Regions from separate parts of the Variovorax sp. UC122_21 genome, predicted to be linked through region 1. Evidence: riboswitches for the same ligand, from Rfam matches in the RefSeq annotation. Region 1 holds a riboswitch; the other holds the start of a gene.
The links. Region 1 has a riboswitch for thiamine pyrophosphate ahead of ACHMXE_RS29120 (purine-cytosine permease family protein). Riboswitches for the same ligand answer to the same signal wherever they lie in the genome.

Region 1 (9,095 bases):
TGCCGGTGTGGGCCAGCACGCGCGCGAGCCGCGCGGCCTCGTTCGCATCCTGCCGGTGCCACAGCACCAGCGTGCCTTCGCGCTGGAAGAACACCGGCCGCGCCAGCGGTGCGAGCAGCTCGGGCCAGCGCGACAGCGCGTGGTGGCCCATGCGCACCCAGTGGCACCGGTGCCACCGCCGACTCGGCGAGCGGCGCGAGCATGGCCGCGGCCACGCGCGCGGCCGCGCCTTCGGCCTCGGCGCTGCCGGCTTCGTAAAGGTCGACGCGGCAGCCGGCCCGCGCGAGCGTCACGGCCATCAGCCGGCCCATGAGGCCCGCGCCGAGGATCGCCGCCGATCGGAAGGGCAGGTTCATCGCGATGCTCCTCGGGCCTTCGAATCGCGTCGATAATTTTCGGCATGACCCAAGGACCCACCCAGCGCTATGCGCGCGTGCTCTCGATCGCCGGCTCCGACAGCGGCGGCGGCGCCGGCATCCAGGCCGATCTCAAGACCTTCGCGGCCCTCGGCTGCTACGGCATGACGGCCATCACCGCGCTCACCGCGCAGAACACGCTCGGCGTCACGGGCATCCACGGCGTGCCGCCGGCCTTCCTCAAGGCGCAGATCCAGGCCGTGGTCGAGGACATCGGCGTCGACGCGGTCAAGCTCGGCATGCTGCATGCGCCCGAGGTGGTCGAGGTCGTGGCCTGGGCCATCGACCACTACCGTCTGCCGAACGTGGTGCTCGACCCCGTGATGGTCGCCACCAGCGGCGATCGCCTGATCGCGGCCGAGACGGTGCAGGTGCTGGTGCGCGAGCTGTTCCCGCGCGCCGCGGTGGTCACACCCAACCTCGACGAGGCGGCCCTGCTGATCGGCCATGCGATCGACGGCATCGGCTCGCTCGACGGCGCGGCCGACGAGCTGCTGGCGCTCGGCGCGCGCGCCGTGCTGCTCAAGGGCGGCCACCTGCCGGGCAGCGAGGTGGTCGACGTGCTGTTGCAATCCAGTGGCGAACGCACGCGCCTGGCCTCGCGCCGCATCGAGAGCCGCAACCTGCACGGCACCGGCTGCACGCTGTCGTCGGCCATCGCCGCGCACCTGGCACTGGGCGCTGCGCTGCCCGAGGCGGTGGAGCGCGCGCGCGCCTACATCCTCGGCGCGATGGCGGCCGCTGTCGACGTGCAGGTCGGTGCCGGTCATGGCCCGCTCAACCACGGCTTTGCGCCAGTGCCGACGCAGCGCCTGCCGCTGCAGGCTTCGGCCGGCTGAGCCAGGCCAGCACGAAGGTCAGCGCCAGCGTCGGCAGCGCCGAGCCGAACTGCGGCGCCCATTTCGCGAGCGCGTGGTAGGCCGCGATGCCCGCGATCCAGATCAGCGCCGCCGCCAGGTCGACCTTGGGACGCGCGCCGGCCGGCGCCACCGCGCGGCCGCCGCCCAGCCGCCCGAGGATCACGCCGTAGAGCGGCACGAACACCGAGCTCAGCAGCAGCAGGAAGGGCTCGAGCGTGTGCATCGGCAGCACCAGCGCGAGCGCGATGCACAGCACGGCCAGCAGCAGGCCCCAGCGCTTCACGCTCCAGCGCGGCAGCAGGCTGTGGGTGGAGACCGAGCCCGAGTAGACGTCGCCATAGGCGTTGTCGAGCTCGTCGATCAGGATCAGGCCCAGCGCCACCAGCCCGCCCTGCGCCAGCAGCAGCGCCGTGACCAAGCTGGTGCCGGGCTCGGCCACGCTGACCACCATCACGCCCAGCGCATAGCACCAGATGTTGGCCAGCGCATAGCCGATCCAGGTGCCGCTGAAGGCGCTGCCGAGCCCGCCCGCGCTGCGCTTGCCGTGGCGCGCATAGTCGGCCACCAGCGGCAGCCACGACACCGGCATCGCGATCACGAGGTCGAGGGCGCCGAACATGCCCATGCTGCCGTCGCCCGGGCGCGACCAGAAGGGATCGAAGCCCTTGGCATGCAACTGCGTTGCGAATTGCCAGCTGAGCCACAGCAGCGACAGCACCACCAGCGGCAGCCCGAAGCGGCTCACGAAGCGCCGCACCAGCTTCACCATCGAGCCCGCGAGCAGCGCCAGCAGCACCGCGCCCCACAGCAGCGTGGTCGCCACGCCGCCCCAGGCACTGCCCAGCCATGGCCCGGCCACCGACTGGCCGATGGCCTGCGTGCCCTCGCGCATGATCACCAGCTCGAAGGTGGTCCAGCCCACCAGCTGCACGATGTTGAGCAACACCGGCAGCCGCGCGAAGGCGCTGCCGTAGGTGGCATGCATCAGGCCCGCGCTGGCCAGGCCGCTCTCGCAGCCCAGGCGCGCGGTCCAGGCCAGCAGCGCGGCGCCGAGGCACGAGCCCAGCGCGATCGCGATCGCCGCGTCGCGCGTGCCCACGGCCGGCACCAGGTAGGCGCCGATCTGCATCACCAGCAGGCCCACGCCCAGGCTGAACCAGAGCGAGGCATGGTCGTGCCAGCCGAAGACGCGCTGCGACGCCGGCAGCGGCGTCAGCGCCTCGTTGGCGAGAGGGTTCGATGTGTCGTCGTGTGCCATCCGTTTTGCTCCGGGCAAAAGGTTTGGCAGGTGGGCGAGGCTCCAGCGGCACGGCCGGCACGCGAGAGAACGTGACAGGCCGCCGGACCAGCTTCCCTGCGCGAGGATTACCTCAATCAGGTTCAAAGGGACTTTCTCAGCCGGGTCGGCAAGCCGACCCAACACCCCCTAGCGAGCCGCCATTTTAGGCCTGTCGCGGCGTACCGGGGGCATTCCGCGAAGTCCGGGACAATCCGCGCCACAACGAACGCGGGCGCGCACGAGCGCGCAGGAAGGGAATCACATGGCAGACGCTGCTCCATCCGCGGCCCCCACGGAAGCCGGCCGGCCACCCCCGGCCGCCAGCCGCATGCGGCGCTTCCGGGTCGATGTCGGCACCATCATCTGCGCCGTCGCGCTGGTGCAGTCGCTGCTGCTGGTGGCGCTGGGCTACTGGGGGGCGCAGCGGCTGGTGTCGCGCATCGGGGAGTCGGCGCACAAGGTCCACCACGACCGCATCGAGGACAACGTGCTGGCCTTCCTGGCCAAGACCCAGGCGGTGGTGCACGCCGTCGGCGAGTCGCCGAGCCTGCATCCGCTGGGCGAGGACGGCGAGCGCAGCGCCGAGCTGCTGTGGACCCTGCTCGAGGAAGCGACCGAGCTCGACAGCCTCGGCGTGGCCAGCGACGACGGCCACCTGCTGATGGCCGAGCGCTACCCGGTGTCGGCGATCCGCCAGGTGGTGCGCGATCCGGCCTTCAGCACCGAGACCTGGGAATACAAACGTCCGTTCGACGTCGAGGGCGGCGATCCGCGCCAGCGCTTCGCGACCACGCGCATCGAGTCCTTCCGCAGCGACCACGACGCCACCGAGCGCGCCTGGTTCCGCGAGGCGCTGGCGCGGAAGGCGCCGGTGTGGACGCCGCCGTTCCGTTTCGACGACGGCGAGGAACTCGGCGTGAGCTACGCCCAGCCGGCCGAGCGGCTCGACGACGAGGGGCACACGCCGCAGTCGCTGGTGGTGGTCGGCCACCTGTCGCTGGGCCACCTGTCGACGCTGGTGCGCCAGTTCGGCAGCCGCGGCCCCGGCGAGAGCGTGCTGTTGAGCGACGACCACCACGTGCTCGCGCGCAGCGACCATCCCGATCCCGTGCGCGAACTGCGCCTGCCCGAGGGCGGCGTGCTCGGCGCGGTGCATGCGTACATGCTGGCGCACGGCATCTCGGAGAACGTGGAGGACGAGAATTTCGTCGTCACCCACGCGGGCGAGCGCTACCGGGTCGAGTCCTCGCGCATCGGCCCCACGGGCTGGGAACTGATCAGCTGGGAGCCCGAATCGGTGCTGCTCGCCGGCGTGGAGCGCCTGGTGCGCTGGGGCCTGCTGCTGACCCTGGCCTTCCTGGTGTTCGCGCTCTTCGTCTCGCTGCGGCTGTCGAAGCTGGTGACCGCGCCGATCGAGAAGCTGTCGCACACCGCGCGCCGCATCGGCCGGCTCGAGCTCGACGATCTGCCGCAGCAGCAAAGCCGCGTGCTCGAGATCCAGCACCTGAACCAGGCGCTCGACGACTCCGCGCGCAGCCTGCGGGCCTTCAGCAAGTTCGTGCCGGTGCACCTGATCCGCCAGCTCGTCGCCGAGGGCCATGCGCTGGCACCCGGCGGTTCGCCGCGCCGCATCACCGCCATGTTCACCGACGTCGAGGGCTTCACCAGCATCGCCGAATCGCTGCCGGCCGACCTGCTGGTGCGCCAGCTCACCGAGTACTTCAACCTCGCGCAGCGCGTGTTCGCGCGCCATGGCGGCGTGGTCGACAAGTACATGGGCGACGGCATCATGGTGCTGTGGGGCGCGCCGCTCGAGCTGCCCGATGCCGAGTACCGCGCCTGCCTGGCCGCGCTCGAGCTGCATGCCGAGATGGCCGAGCTCAACCGCCGCTGGCAGGCCGAGGGGCTGCAGCCCTTCCACACGCGCATCGGCATGCACACCGGCGTGGTGATCGCCGGCGTGCTCGGGTCCAGCGACCGGCTCTCCTACACCGCGCTCGGCGACGTGATCAACGCCGCGAGCCGTATCGAGGGCAGCAACAAGGACCTGGGCACGCGCACGCTGATGTCCGACACCACGCACGAGGGGCTCGCGGGGCGGCTGCCCACGCGCCGCATCGAGGAGCAGGTGACGCTGCGCGGCCGGCAGACGCGCATGGTGCTGCACGAACTGCTCGAGGAGAAAGAAGCGCCCTAGAGATCGAGCACCAGCCGCGGCGAACGCGCGCGCGAGCAGCAGGGCAGGAACTGGTCGTTGGCGGCCTGCTCGGCGGGCGTGAGGAAGAGGTCGTGGTGCGCGATCTCGCCCTCGAGCACGCGCGTGAGGCAGGTGCCGCAGACGCCCTGGGCGCAGGACACCGGGATCTCGATGCCCTCGGCCGCGAGCGCGTCCACCACGCTGAGCGCGGCCGGCACGCGCACCACGCGGCCGCTGCTGCGCAGCTGCACCTCGAAGCTTCCGGCCTGCTCGACGGGCGGCGGCGCGCCCGTGAAGCATTCGAAATGCACGCGCTCCTCGGGCCAGCCGAGCGCGCAGGCGGTGGCGCGCACCGCTTCGATGAAGCCGTTCGGCCCGCAGACGTAGAGATGGCGCCCTGGCACCGGCGCGCCGATGGTGGCGGCCAGGTCGATGCGTTGCGCGGGCGGGCCATCGTCGTCGTGGAAGAAGACCCGGTCGGCGAAGGTCTCCGCCCGCAGCCGCGCACGATACGCCGCACGTGGCGCGCTGCGGCTGCAGCAGTGCAGCGCGAAGTCGCGGCCCAGCGCTGCGAGCCGGTGCGCCATCGCGAGCAGCGGCGTGATGCCGATGCCGCCGGCCAGCAGCAGGCTGTGGCCAGCCGCTTCGTCGAGCGCGAACAGATTGCGCGGTGCGCCGACCTGCAGCAGCGTGCCCTCGGTCACCGCCTCGTGCAGCGCGCGTGAGCCGCCGCGCGATGCCGCCTCGCGCAGCACGCCGATCTCGTAGTGGCCGGGCGCCTGCGCGGGCGGGTTGCACAGCGAGTAGGGCCGCACCAGGCCACCGGGCAGCAGCACTTCGATGTGCGCGCCGGCCTCGAAGGGCGGCAGCGCGCCGCCGTCGGCGGCCTCGAGCCGGAAGCCCGCGATGCCTTCGGCCTCGATCGTCTTGCGCGCGACGCGCACCGCGATGCGTTCGACGGCCGCGCTCATTCGCCCTGCAGGAAGTTGCCGGCCTCGAAGCGCACCGGCGGCGCGTCGGCGTCGAAGCTCACGCCGGCCGGGTCGCGGCCTTCGCGCAGCGCGTCGAGCTGGCGCTGCAGCAGCCGGCGCAGCATCACGATGCCGCGGTCGGAACTCGCCAAGTGCTCCTCCGAATGCGCGGTGATCGCGCCCTGGCTCACCTGGGCCTCGTAGTCGCCGGGAAAGCGGCGGTGCTCCTCCTCGCTGAGTTCTTCCCACAGCTTGCCGTTGAGGCGCGAGCGCACCCGCGCGAGATCGCCGGGCTCCTTCACCCGGCCCACGGTGTAGATGCGGAAGCTGTGGTCGTCGATCGGCAGCACCCAGCCGATCGACTCGACCCGGCCATAGGCCGCCACGCGCGGGTTCGGCACCACGCGCAGGGTCGGCAGCACCGGCCCGGCCACGCGGCGGAACACGCGGCCGTCCTCGAGGCGGCGGATCGAGGTGATCATCACGCCGGTCTCGGTGCTCTCGAAGTTCACCTCGGGCATCTGGCCCATCAGCGCCACGAACTGGGTGCCGCTGAAGCTGCCGTGCAGCACCGGCACGTGGAAGGGGTCGGCCACGTTCTCGTAGTGCTGCAGCCAGTTGCAGGGAACGATCCGCGGCCCGCCGCCGCCGATGCTGTTGTCGTCGGCCTCGAGCGTCTCGCCCTCGTCGAGCACCTCCAGGCAGTCGTAGCGCGGCAGCACCGGCTTCTTCTCGGCCGGGCCGAGGTAGGCCCAGACCAGGCCGTAGCGCTCCTCGACCGGGTACCAGGGCTGGCGCACGCGGCCGCGGGTGCGCGCGCCGCCGTCGGGCTCGCAGGGCTGGTCGACGCAGTGGCCCTGCACGTCGAACATCCAGCCGTGGTAGCAGCAGCGGATGCCGCCTTCCTCCACGCGGCCGTAGTAGAGCGAGGCGCCGCGGTGGGCGCAGCGCCAGTGCACCAGGCCGGGCCGGCCGCTCTTGTCGCGGAACAGGATCAGGTCCTCGCCGAGCACGCGCACCTGGCGCGGCGTGTCGGTGGCATCGGCGGCCAGCCCGATCGGATGCCAGTAGCGCCGCAGCAGCTCGCCGATTGGCGTGCCGGCGCCGACCTCGGTCAGCTCGGCCTTGTGGCTCGGCGGCTTGCGGCCGTAGGCGGTGCCGGTGTCGAACGCGACCGGCTGCCATTCGGCAGCGGCTGGAGAAGAGGAAGAGGAGGAGGGAAGGACGGTGCTCATTCGGGGGTGACTCCTGCGGCCTTGATCAGGTCCGCGACACGGGGGAAATCGGCTTTCTGGCCGGCGCGGAACTCGGCCGGCGTGCTGCCCAGCGGCTCGAAGCCGAAGCCGGCCAGCCGCTCCTGCACGTCGGGCTGGCGCGTGACCGCCTGCAGCGCGGCGACCCATTCGTCGATCATGGGCTGCGGCGTTTTCGCGGGCGCGTAGACGCCGATCCAGCTGTCGAGGTCGAAGCCCGCGAAGCCCTGCTCGGCGAAGGTCGGCACCTCGGGCATCGAGCGCACGCGGCGCCGGCCCGTGATGCCCAGCACCTTGATGCGGCCGGCCTGCGCCAGCCCGCGCGCGGTGGCCGGGTTGGCCCAGGCCACGCCCAGCGCCTCGCCGAACAGGTCGTTGTGCGCGGCCGCCTCGGCCTTGTAGGGCACGTGGATCAGGTCGATGCCGGCCTGGCGCGCGAGCAGCTCGCCGAACAGGTGAGCGTTCGAGCCGTTGCCCCAGGTGCCGTAGCTGATGCCGCGGTGCGCCTTGGCGTAGGCGACGAACTCGCGCACGTTCGAGAACGGCGCCGAGGCGCGCGCGATCAGCATCGGCCCGCCGGTCGCGAGCTGCGACAGCGGCTCGAAGTCCCTCACCGGGTCGTAGGGCAGGCGCGGCTGCAGCACCACGTTGTTGATGTGCGTGAGCGGCAGCGTCAGCAGCACCGTGTAGCCGTCGGGTGCCGCCTTGGCGACCGCGTCGGCCGCGATGGTGCCGCTCGCGCCGGGCCGGGGTTCGACGATCACCGGCTGGTTCCAGCGCGCCTTGAGCTTGTCGGCGTAGATGCGCGCGATCGAGTCCATCGGCCCGCCGCCCGAGCCGAAGGGGATGATGCGCACCACGCGGGTGGGAAAGCTGGGTGGGCTCGCCTGCGCGAAGGCCGGGCCGGCGGCGCCGGCCATGACGGCGCCGAGAAGGCCGAGCGCGCGTCGGCGCGTCGGCTGGGGTCGCAACGGATTCATCGTGTCTCCAGGTCGTGCTGTACTTGTGGGCCCGACGATAAGTACCGCCCGTGCCCCGGGCAATTCGAAGCTTTGGATATGAGATATGGCCCGACGTGATATCCGCAGCCTCGATGTCGGCATGCTGCGGACCTTCGATGCGCTGATGCGCGAGCGCAGCGTGTCGCGCGCGGCAACGCGCCTGTTCCTGAGCCAGCCCGCGGTGAGCGCCTCGCTCAACCGGCTGCGCGAGACCTTCGACGACCCGCTGTTCACGCGCACCGCGCACGGCGTGCAGCCGACCGCGCGCGCCACCGCGCTCGCGGGCCAGGTCGAGCGCGTGCTGGCCGACCTGTCGGCCATGCTCGAGCCCGACGACCGCTTCCAGCCCGAGCATTCGCAGCGCATCTTCCGCATCTCGGGCGGCGACTACGCGAGCCACCTGCTGCTGCCGCGGCTGGCCAACGAGCTCGTGGCCTGCGGCTCGCGCGTGCGGCTGTACTGGGAGACCAGTTCCTTCCTCACGCTGACCGAGCGGCTGCGCAAGGGCGACTTCGACGTCGCCGTGCTGCCGCGGCTGCAGCCGCCGAGCGACTGCGAATCGGCGCTGCTCTACGAGGACCGCTACGTGGTCGCGGTGCGCCGCGGCCATCCGACCCTGGGCGAGGCCGCCTCGCTCGACGACTTCTGCGCCGCGCCGCATGTGTTCCTGGGCTACGGCAGCTCGGCGCTCGACGACCTGATCGACCAGGTGCTCGCGCGCCAGGGCCGCCAGCGCAGCATGAGCGTGGCCATGACCAGCTTCGGCCAGATCGTCGACCTGCTGGCGCAGACCGACCACGTGGCGGTGATGCCGCTGCGCGTGGCCGCGCGCTTCGACGCGCTGCTCGCGGTGCATCCGCTGCCCTTCGAGCTGCAGGGCTACCGCTCGGTCGTGTGCTGGAACCGGCGCTCGAATTCCGACGCCGGCGTGCTGTGGCTCAAGGACGCGCTGCTGCGCATCGGGCGCGAGGCCGATGCGGTGCCGATGCCCGTGCCTACGTCGGCCTGACGCGCCGCGCGAAGGCCTCGAGGCCGTCGATGGTCATCTGGACATGGCGCTCGAAGCTGCTGTCGAGCGGCACGGTGCTGCCGTTGTCCCAGCGCACGATGAAGGCGCG
Region 2 (9,095 bases), 3.0 Mb from region 1:
AGCACGCGGTTGGTGATGGGTTCGGAGTCGACGAGGACACCGTCGCAGTCGAAGAGAACCGCGGCGAAAGGAAAAGAAGACATGGGGAGATGGTACCGGCCGAGCAAAGCGAAGGCCCGGCCACCACCGAATGGCCGAGCGAAGCGATGGCCCGACCCACCCCCCTCTGGCTGCGCCGAGGAGCGCAGCGTTTCGCGGATCAGGGCTCGCAGCTGTTTGAGCGAAGCGAGTTCTGCGAGACCCCGCGAAACGCGAGCACCGCAGGTTGCCCCGTAGCGCAGCGAAGGGGTCGCAGACAGTGGGGTCGCCTTCTTTTGCTTACTTTTCTTGGCGAGACAAGAAAAGTGAGTCGCCCGCCGGGGCGAGTCCCGGCCAACGACCTAAGCAAGAAGCAAAAAGGCAGAACCCCTCAGACCGCCCGAATAGGGATGTACATCTCCCCCCCACCCGCCACGAACTCCTTCGACTTCTCCTCCATCCCCGTCTCCACAGCCAACGCCTCCGCCACCCCCTTCGCCGCAGCGTACTCCCGCACCTCCTGCGTGATCTTCATCGAGCAGAACTTCGGCCCGCACATCGAACAGAAGTGCGCCACCTTGCTCGAATCCTTCGGCAGCGTCTCGTCGTGGAATTCGCGCGCCGTATCCGGATCGAGCCCCAGGTTGAACTGGTCCTGCCAGCGGAACTCGAAGCGCGCCTTGCTCAGCGCATCGTCGCGCGAGCGCGCCCCCGGGTGCCCCTTCGCCACGTCCGCCGCATGCGCCGCGATCTTGTAGGCAATGATCCCCTGCTTCACGTCGTCGCGGTCGGGCAGCCCCAGGTGCTCCTTCGGCGTCACGTAGCACAGCATCGCCGTGCCGGCCCAGCCGATCATCGCCGCGCCGATCGCGCTCGCGATGTGGTCGTAGCCCGGCGCGATGTCGATCGTCAGCGGGCCCAGGGTGTAGAACGGCGCCTCGTGGCAGTGCTTGAGCTGCTCGTCCATGTTCGACTGGATCATGTGCATCGGCACGTGGCCCGGGCCTTCGATCATGGTCTGCACGTCGTGCTTCCAGGCGATCTGCGTGAGCTCGCCGAGGGTGCGCAGCTCGGCGAACTGCGCCTCGTCGTTGGCATCGGCGCCGCTGCCGGGGCGCAGGCCGTCGCCGAGCGAGAAGCTCACGTCGTAGGCCTTCATGATGTCGCAGATGTCCTCGAAGTGCGTGTAGAGGAAGCTCTCCTTGTGGTGCGCGATGCACCACTTCGCCATGATCGAGCCGCCGCGCGAGACGATGCCCGTCATGCGGTCGGCCGTCAGGTGGATGAACGGCAGCCGCAGCCCGGCGTGGATGGTGAAGTAGTCGACGCCCTGCTCGGCCTGCTCGATCAGCGTGTCGCGGTAGATCTCCCAGGTCAGGTCCTCGGCCACGCCGCCCACCTTCTCGAGCGCCTGGTAGATCGGCACGGTGCCGATGGGCACCGGGCTGTTGCGCACGATCCAGTCGCGCGTGGTGTGGATGTTCTTGCCGGTCGACAGGTCCATCACGTTGTCGGCGCCCCAGCGGATCGCCCACACCAGCTTCTCCACCTCTTCCTCGATGCTCGAGGTGACGGCCGAGTTGCCGATGTTGGCGTTGATCTTCACCTTGAAGTTGCGCCCGATCGCCATCGGCTCCACCTCGGGGTGGTTGATGTTGGCGGGAATGATCGCGCGGCCGCGCGCCACCTCGTCGCGCACGAACTCGGGCGTGATGATGCGCGGGATGCTCGCGCCCATGGGGTTGCCGGCCACGCGCTTCGCGCGCTCCTCGTTGGCGAGGTACTCGGCCATCCATTCGCGCTTGCCGTTCTCGCGCAGCGCCACGTACTCCATCTCGGGCGTGACGATGCCGCGGCGCGCGTAGTGCATCTGCGTGACGTTGGCGCCCGACTTCGCGCGGCGCGGCGTGCGCTGCAGCGCCGAGGCGCCGGCACGCAGCTCGGCCAGGCGCTGGGCATCGCGGTCCTCGTTCTTCGCGCCGTCGTCGAGCGCATGGTGCACGCGCCCCTCGTAGCTCTCGGTGTCGCCGCGCTCCACGACCCAGGCACCGCGCACGTCGGGCAGGCCGCGGCGCACGTCGATCTCGACCTTCGGGTCGGTGTAGGGGCCCGAGGTGTCGTAGAGCGACACGGTCTCGCCGTTGGTGAGCTTCACGTCGCGCACCGGCACGAACAGGTCGGGCCGGCTGCCGGGGATGACGCACTTGTGCGACGCGGGGAAGGGCTCGCGCGTGAGCGAGAGCAGGGAGGTGAACTTGTCGGGGCATTCATGCGGGGCACTCCTTGTGGATGGAAAGGGTGCTCCGCAATCGCTCGGTGGGCTGGGGGCGCCATCCCGGATGGGGAGGGACGACGGACCGAAGCCAGGGAGTGCAGCTCTTCTTACGCCGGTATGACCCGGATCAAGTTCGCGGGTCGGCAGCTTTGCCATCTCAGCACGCCACATGCGTGCACCCCGGGAGCGGGGCTGATTGTGCGAGCGCCGGGGCGCGCCGTCAACCGCCCGCGTCAATGCCGAGGCTCAGGCCCGGGCCTGCAGGTCGCCGTCGACGTAATACCAGCGCGACAGGCCCGCGTCGTCGGACTCGCGCACGAAGCGGCTGCGCTCGTGCAGCCGCGAGGCCGTGCCCGAGGCGCCGCGCTGGCGCGCGACGAACTCGACCTCGGCATGGTCGGCATCGCTGATCGAGCGGCCGCGCACGTCGAGCCCGAGCCAGCGCACGTCCGGCTCGAAGTCGAGCGAGGCCGGCCGCGTGCTCGCGTGCCAGGTGCCGAGCAGGTACTCGGCACGCTCGCGCACGAAGGCCGTATAGCGCGAACGCATCAGCGATTCGGCATCGGGCGCGGGGGTGTGCTCGAAGTCGTCGAGGTAGCGGCCGCAGCACATCGCGTAGGCGATGGGCTTGTCGCGGCGGTCGGTGCGGCCGCAGGGGCAGGGTGCGGTGGAGGGATCGGGAACGCTGGGCATGGAGGCCCCTATTGGAACACCGTGCGGGCCGGGCCCCCCAGAGGGCAAGCCCTGGGGCCGCGGGCATCCACCCTTGGCGTGCCGCTTGCTACCCGCTAACGTGGCGCCCCGGAGACCGGGGTGGACCACGAGAAGACAACGCACACCATCGAGGAACAACGGCCATGTACCTGAGCGCTTCCGAACAGCAGGCCCTGCGCGGCGTGTTCACGCTGCTCGCGCGCGACGAGTGCGGCGAGCGCGAGATCCGCGAGCGCCTCGGCCATGCGCTGCTCGGCCTGCTGCGGGCCGACCAGTTCGCGTCCTTCGTCTGGGACGCCGAGCGCGGCGGCTTCGGCTCGCGCGTGGCGATCAACATGGCGCCGGCCAACCTCGACACCTATGCGCAGTGGCACCAGCACCACGACCCGATCACCTTCGTGCTGCAGTCGCGCCGCCGCGCCACGCGCGTGACCGAGGTGATGCCGCAGCGCGAACTGATGCGCACGCCCTTCTTCAACGACTTCCTCGCGCGCGACGGCCTGCACTGGGGTCTGAACCTTCACACCTTCGACGGCGAGCGCGCGCTCGGTGACCTGCGCATCTGGCGCCGCAAGGAGCGCGGCGATTTCGGCGCGCGCGAGACGCTGATGCTCGACCTGATCGAGCCCGCGTTCGCGGGCGCGCTGCTGCGGGCCCGGCAGCGCGCGCAGGCGCCTTGCGTCGCGGCGCAGGACAGCGCCGCCTCGCCCTGGGCCAGCCTCAGCGCGCGCGAGCAGCAGGTGGCGCGCGCGGTGCGCGAAGGCCTCACCGACAAGGACATCGCGCGCCGCATGGCGGTGGGCGTGCCCACGGTGCGCACCTACCTGCGGCGCATCTTCGACAAGCTCGGCATCGAGCGCCGCTCGGCGCTCGCGGGCGTGCTGCCGCGCGACTGAAGAAGCCGCGCGCCGCCCTACTTCGCCGCCGGCAGCCGTCCCAGCAAGGGCTCGATCGCCAGGCCCAGCGCCAGCAGGCGGCGGTCGCTGCCCGCGGGCCCGTCGAGCTCGAGCCCGATCGGCAGGCCGCTGGTCGCGCCCAGCGCCGAGGGCAGCTGCAGGCCCGGGATGCCGGCGTTGCTGCCGGGGTCGGTGTTCTGGATCAGCGCGCCGAAGTTCTCCGGGCTGCTGGCCTCGGGCGCGGCCAGCAGCGCCACCTGCGGCACGGTCGGGAACACCAGCGCGTCGAGCCGGTGCTTCGTGAAAGTGTCGCGATAGAGCTTCTGCAGCGCCGGGCGCGCCACGCGCATCGCGTTGTCGTAGGCCGGCCTGGCGTCGACCGTGCCGTTCGCGGCTGGCAGCTTGCGCGGCAGCACCAGGCCGTCGAAGGTGCCCTTGACGTCGGGGCTGGCGATGCCGGCGGCGAGCTGCTTCAGGTCGATGCCCGTGTCGTACTTCGCGAGGTAGGCCGCCATGTCGTCGTTCGCCTCGTAGAGCGCGACCGGGAAACCCACCGCGCCGTTGAGCTCGCCGAGCTTCGGCATCTCGAGCTCGACCAGCGTGACGCCGGCCGCGCGCAGCTTGGCGAGCGCGGCATCGGTGGCGGCGCGGGTGTCGGCATCGAGGTTGGCGAAGAAGGCCGGCACCACGCCGAGCCGCACGCGCTTGAGGTTGGCCGGACGCACCGCCGCGCCGCCCGCGATCGCGCGGTCGAGCAGCACCAGGTCGGCCACCGACAGCGCCATCGGGCCGGCGGTGTCGCGCGTGTGCGAGATCGGCGCGATGCCCTGCTGCGGATAGCGCCCCATCGAGGGCCGCAGCGAGGCGCAGCCGTTGAAGGCGCAGGGAATGCGCACCGAGCCGCCGGTGTCGGTGCCCAGCGCGGCCGGCACCATGCGCGCGCCGAGCGCCGCGCCGTTGCCCGACGAGGAACCGCCCGCGATGCGGCGCGGGTCGTAGGCATTGCGCACGCCGACCTCGGGGCCCGAGGGGAAGGCCGGGTTGTAGCCGGTGACGCCGAAGGCCAGCTCGTGCATGTGGGTCTTGCCCAGCACGATGGCGCCGGCCGCGCGCAGCTTCGCGACCACCGGCGCGTCGGCCGCCGGCACGAAGCCCTTGAGCGCGGGCGTGCCGGCGCTCAAGGGCAGGCCGCGCACCTGGATGTTGTCCTTGATCGCCACCGGCAGGCCATCGAGCGGCTTGCAGGCCGCGCCGGGCTTGCGCGCGGCATCGGCGGCGCGCGCGGCCGCGAGCGCGCCCTGCTCGTCGAGCGTGATGAAGGCGTTGAGATTGGCCTTCGCCCGGGCCTGCGCGACATAGGCCGTGACCAGCTGCTCGCTGGTCAGCCGGCCGGCGCAGAGCTCGCGCACCGCGTCGCTGGCGGTCAGGGTGGCGATGTCGGGCGCGGCCGGCTGTTGGGCCTGGGCGCCCATGGCGAGCACGGCCAGCGCGGACGCGGCAAGACGCGCCGGGCGGCGCAAGGGGGCGAAGGAAGAACGGGTCATGGCGACGGCCTCGATGAACGAACGGAAGGCCGCCATCGTGCGCCGCCGCGCGGCGGCTGTCTGTCGTCGAAACCGATGACAAGGCGCGAATGCGCGACGAGAAAGCGCTACTCGAACATCACCCACTCGGGCCGCATGTTGAAGCGCACCGGCAGGATGCTCACGCCCAGGCCGCTGGTCACGTACATGCGCCGGCCGCGGTTCTCGATCCAGCCATAGGCCCAGGTGCGCGGCGCCGCGCCGGGCACGATGGGCGCGCCGTAGCCCGGCACCCAGACCTGGCCGCCATGGGTGTGGCCGGCCACGGTGAGCAGCGGCGCGGGCGCGGCGAGGCGCGGCATCCCGGCCAGGCTCGCGGGGTCGTGCATCAGCACCAACGTGGGAGCGCCGGCCGGCACGCGCGACAAGGCGCGATCGGGCCGCGAATGACCGGTGGAGTGGTCGCCGATGCCCACCACCCAGAGTGCGCGCCCGGGCAGCGGCACGGCATTGTTCTCGAGCACCACGATGCCCTGCGCCGACAGCGCGTGCGTGATGCGCGCGCCGTCGTGCCACCAGTCGTGGTTGCCGAGCACCGCGTACACGCCCAGCGGCGCCTTCAGCCGCCCGAGCACCTCGGCCATGGTCTCGATCGGCAGCGGCTCGTCGCCGCCATGGCCGGCCAGGAAGTCGCCGGGCAGCAGCACCAGGTCGGGCTGCGCGGCATTGATGGCGTCGACGATGCGGCGCGCGCGTTCCACGTCGGTCACGCGCCAGAGGCTGCGTTCGGTGAGGTGCCAGTCGCTCGCGACCGCGATGCGCAGCCGCGGCTGCGCGCCCCAGGCGGCGCTGTCCAGCGTCTCGGTGCGCGCCGCGACCCAGCGCGGCTCGATCGCGATGCTCCAGAGGCCGAGCGCGGCCAGCGCGAGCGCCGCGAAGGCGCGCCATCCGGGGCGGCGCATCAGCGCGGCCGGCTCACAGTGCCCGCTGGATCAGCAGCTTCTGGATGTCCGAGGTGCCTTCGTAGATCTGGCACACGCGCACGTCGCGGTAGATGCGCTCGAGCGGGAAGTCGTTCACGTAGCCGTAGCCGCCCAGGGTCTGGATCGCCGCGCTGCACACGCGCTCGGCCATCTCGCTCGCGAACAGCTTGGCCATCGCGGCCTCTTTGAGGCAGGGGCGGCCGGCGTCGCGCAGGCTCGCGGCATGCCAGATCAGCTGGCGCGCGGCCTCGAGCTGCGTCGCGCAGTCGGCGAGCCGGAAACCCACGGCCTGCTGGTCGAAGATGGACCCGCCGAAGGCCTGGCGCTCCTTGGCATAGGCCACGGCCACGTCGAAGGCGCTGCGCGCCATGCCCACGCTCTGCGCGGCGATGCCGATGCGGCCGCCCTCGAGCGCGCCGAGCGCGATCTTGTAGCCCTCGCCCTCGGCGCCAATCAGGTTCTCCGCCGGGATGCGGCAGCCGTCGAAGTTGATCTGCGCGGTGTCGCTGCTGTGCTGGCCGAGCTTGTCCTCGAGCCGCGCCACGTTGTAGCCCGGCGCGTCGGTCGGCACGATGAAGGCGCTCATGCCGCGCTTGCCCGCGGCCTTGTCGGTGACCGCGATCACGATCGCGACCTGGCCGTTCTTGCCGCTGGTGATGAACTGCTTCACGCCGTCGATCACATAGCCGTCGGCGTCCTTGCGCGCGGTGGTGCGCAGGCTCGAGGCATCGCTGCCGGCCTGCGGCTCGGTCAGGCAGAAGGCGCCGAGCATCCGCCCCTGCGCGAGCGGCTCGAGCCACTGCTTCTTCTGCTGCGCATTGCCGTAGCGCATCAGGATCGCGTTGACGGGGCAGTTGGTCACGCTGATCGCGGTGCTGGTGCCGCCGTCGCCGGCCGCGATCTCCTCGAGCACCAGCGCGAGCGTGAGGTAGTCGAGGCCGGCGCCGCCGTGCTCCTCGGGCACGCAGATGCCGTAGGCACCGAGCGCCGCGAGGCCCTGGTGCACTTCCTTCGGAAAGCTGTGCTCGCGGTCCCACTTCGGCGCGTGGGGCCAGAGTTCGGCCTGCGCGAAATCGCGCACGGCGTCGCGGATGGCTTCCTGGTCGGTGCTCAGCAGCATGGCGTGTCTCCTTGTGTCGTTCTCGTCGCGTCGTCGTTACTTGCCCGAACCCAGGTCCATGATCAGGCGGGCCGCCATGTACAGCCGACGCGGGATCGCGCTGATGTCCACGTACTCGGCCTTGTCGCTGTGGTAGCCGAAGCCCGGCAGGCCCAGACTCTCGATCACGGGCTTGCCCGACAGCGCCGCGTAGGCCGCGTCGGTGCCGCCGCCAGTGCGCTCTTCCACGCCCAGCGTGCCGCCGGCTTCCTTGTAGTAGCCCACCGCCTTGTCGACCAGCTTCCTGCCGCCTTCGCCGGCATTGAAGGCCGGGCGGCCGCGCGTGACGATCACCTTCACGTCGGCATCGGGCAGCTTCTTCTGCTGCGCGCGCTCCTCGAGCGTCTTCATCGCGGCATCGAAGTCCTCGTTGCGCGCATAGCGCACGTCGGCGTTGAGCGTGGCGCTGGCCGGGATGATGTTCGAGACGTTGCCGGCCTTGGCGATGGTCCAGTTGAAGCGCAGGTTCTTCGACTTGTCGTCGATGCTCATGGTGCGCAACACCAGGTCGGAGGCCTCGACCAGCGCGTTCACGCCGAGGTCGGGCGCGGCGCCCGCGTGCGAGGCCTTGCCCGTGATGTTGACCTGCACGTAGGCGATGCCCGAGGTGCCGAGCGAGAGCTTCTCGTCGCCGGCGCCGGTGGGCTCGAACGAGAGCACGTAGTCGGCCAGCTTGGCCTCTTCCTGGATCAGGTCGCGCGAGCCGAAGGAGCCCTTCTCCTCGTCGGTGTTGAACAGCACGGTGATGGTGCCGTAGTCGCGCACGCCGTAGTCCTTGAGCAGCTTGAGCGTGTGCAGGATCACGGCATTGCCGCCCTTGTCGTCGGCGATGCCGGGGCCGTAGGCCTTGTCGCCCTCGATGCGGAACGGCGCCTTGGCGAGCGTGCCCTTGAGGTAGACGGTGTCCATGTGCGACATCAGCAGCAGGTTCTTGCCGCCGCGGCCCTTGAGCTTGCCGACGATGTTGTCGCCCACCACCAGGCCGGCCGACTTGCTGCGCGTGACGGTGAAGCCCAGGTTCTTGAGCTCGCCCTCGAGGAAGTTGCCCGCCGCGGCGATGCCCTCGGCGTCGCCGGTGCCGGTCTCGATGTTGACCAGCTTCTCCAGCGTCTTGATGACGGCGGGCTGCTCGTCGGTGGCGGCCTGGAACAGCACGTTGTCGCGCTTCTGCGCCCAGGCGGCCGGCGCGAGCAGGGCGCCCGCGAGCACGGCGGCGATGACGTTGCGTGAATGAAAGGGACGCATGGGACCTCCTGCTTTTCTGCGATTCGTTCGAAAACTGGGAAAGCCCGCCGGCAGCCGCCGCCGGCCGGCCGCCCCGGGGAGGGGCGGAAGGCGGCGGGCGGCCCGGGCCGGCGGACGGGCGTCGTACCTTTTACAGCAGTTCGAGCGCCACGGCGGTGCCTTCGCCGCCGCCGATGCACAGCGTGGCCACGCCGCGCTTCCTGCCTTGCGCCTTCAGCGCGTGGATCAGCGTGACCATGATGCGCGCGCCGCTGGCGCCGATCGGATGGCCCAGCGCGCAGG

Region 2: it holds a riboswitch for thiamine pyrophosphate, as region 1 does, so the genes downstream of both, thiC (phosphomethylpyrimidine synthase ThiC) here and ACHMXE_RS29120 (purine-cytosine permease family protein) in region 1, are expected to answer to the same signal.

The regions. Positions count from the first base shown of each region.
Region 1 covers NZ_CP172004.1:3,538,608-3,547,702, reverse strand. The annotation lists partial or broken gene ACHMXE_RS29130 (FAD-dependent oxidoreductase) at 1-356, opposite strand, end outside; gene thiD (bifunctional hydroxymethylpyrimidine kinase/phosphomethylpyrimidine kinase) at 401-1,255, shown strand; gene ACHMXE_RS29120 (purine-cytosine permease family protein) at 1,194-2,534, opposite strand; TPP riboswitch at 2,611-2,713, opposite strand; gene ACHMXE_RS29115 (adenylate/guanylate cyclase domain-containing protein) at 2,818-4,752, shown strand; gene ACHMXE_RS29110 (PDR/VanB family oxidoreductase) at 4,749-5,723, opposite strand; gene ACHMXE_RS29105 (Rieske 2Fe-2S domain-containing protein) at 5,720-6,958, opposite strand; gene ACHMXE_RS29100 (Bug family tripartite tricarboxylate transporter substrate binding protein) at 6,955-7,956, opposite strand; gene ACHMXE_RS29095 (LysR family transcriptional regulator) at 8,042-8,986, shown strand; gene ACHMXE_RS29090 (TetR/AcrR family transcriptional regulator) at 8,973-9,095, opposite strand, start outside.
Region 2 covers NZ_CP172004.1:548,005-557,099, reverse strand. The annotation lists gene ACHMXE_RS14840 (HAD family phosphatase) at 1-83, opposite strand, end outside; gene thiC (phosphomethylpyrimidine synthase ThiC) at 410-2,263, opposite strand; TPP riboswitch at 2,382-2,486, opposite strand; gene ACHMXE_RS14830 (YchJ family protein) at 2,540-2,986, opposite strand; gene ACHMXE_RS14825 (helix-turn-helix transcriptional regulator) at 3,151-3,903, shown strand; gene iaaH (indoleacetamide hydrolase) at 3,921-5,375, opposite strand; gene ACHMXE_RS14815 (metallophosphoesterase) at 5,555-6,388, opposite strand; gene ACHMXE_RS14810 (acyl-CoA dehydrogenase family protein) at 6,402-7,529, opposite strand; gene ACHMXE_RS14805 (glutamate carboxypeptidase) at 7,566-8,813, opposite strand; gene ACHMXE_RS14800 (acetyl-CoA C-acyltransferase) at 8,944-9,095, opposite strand, start outside.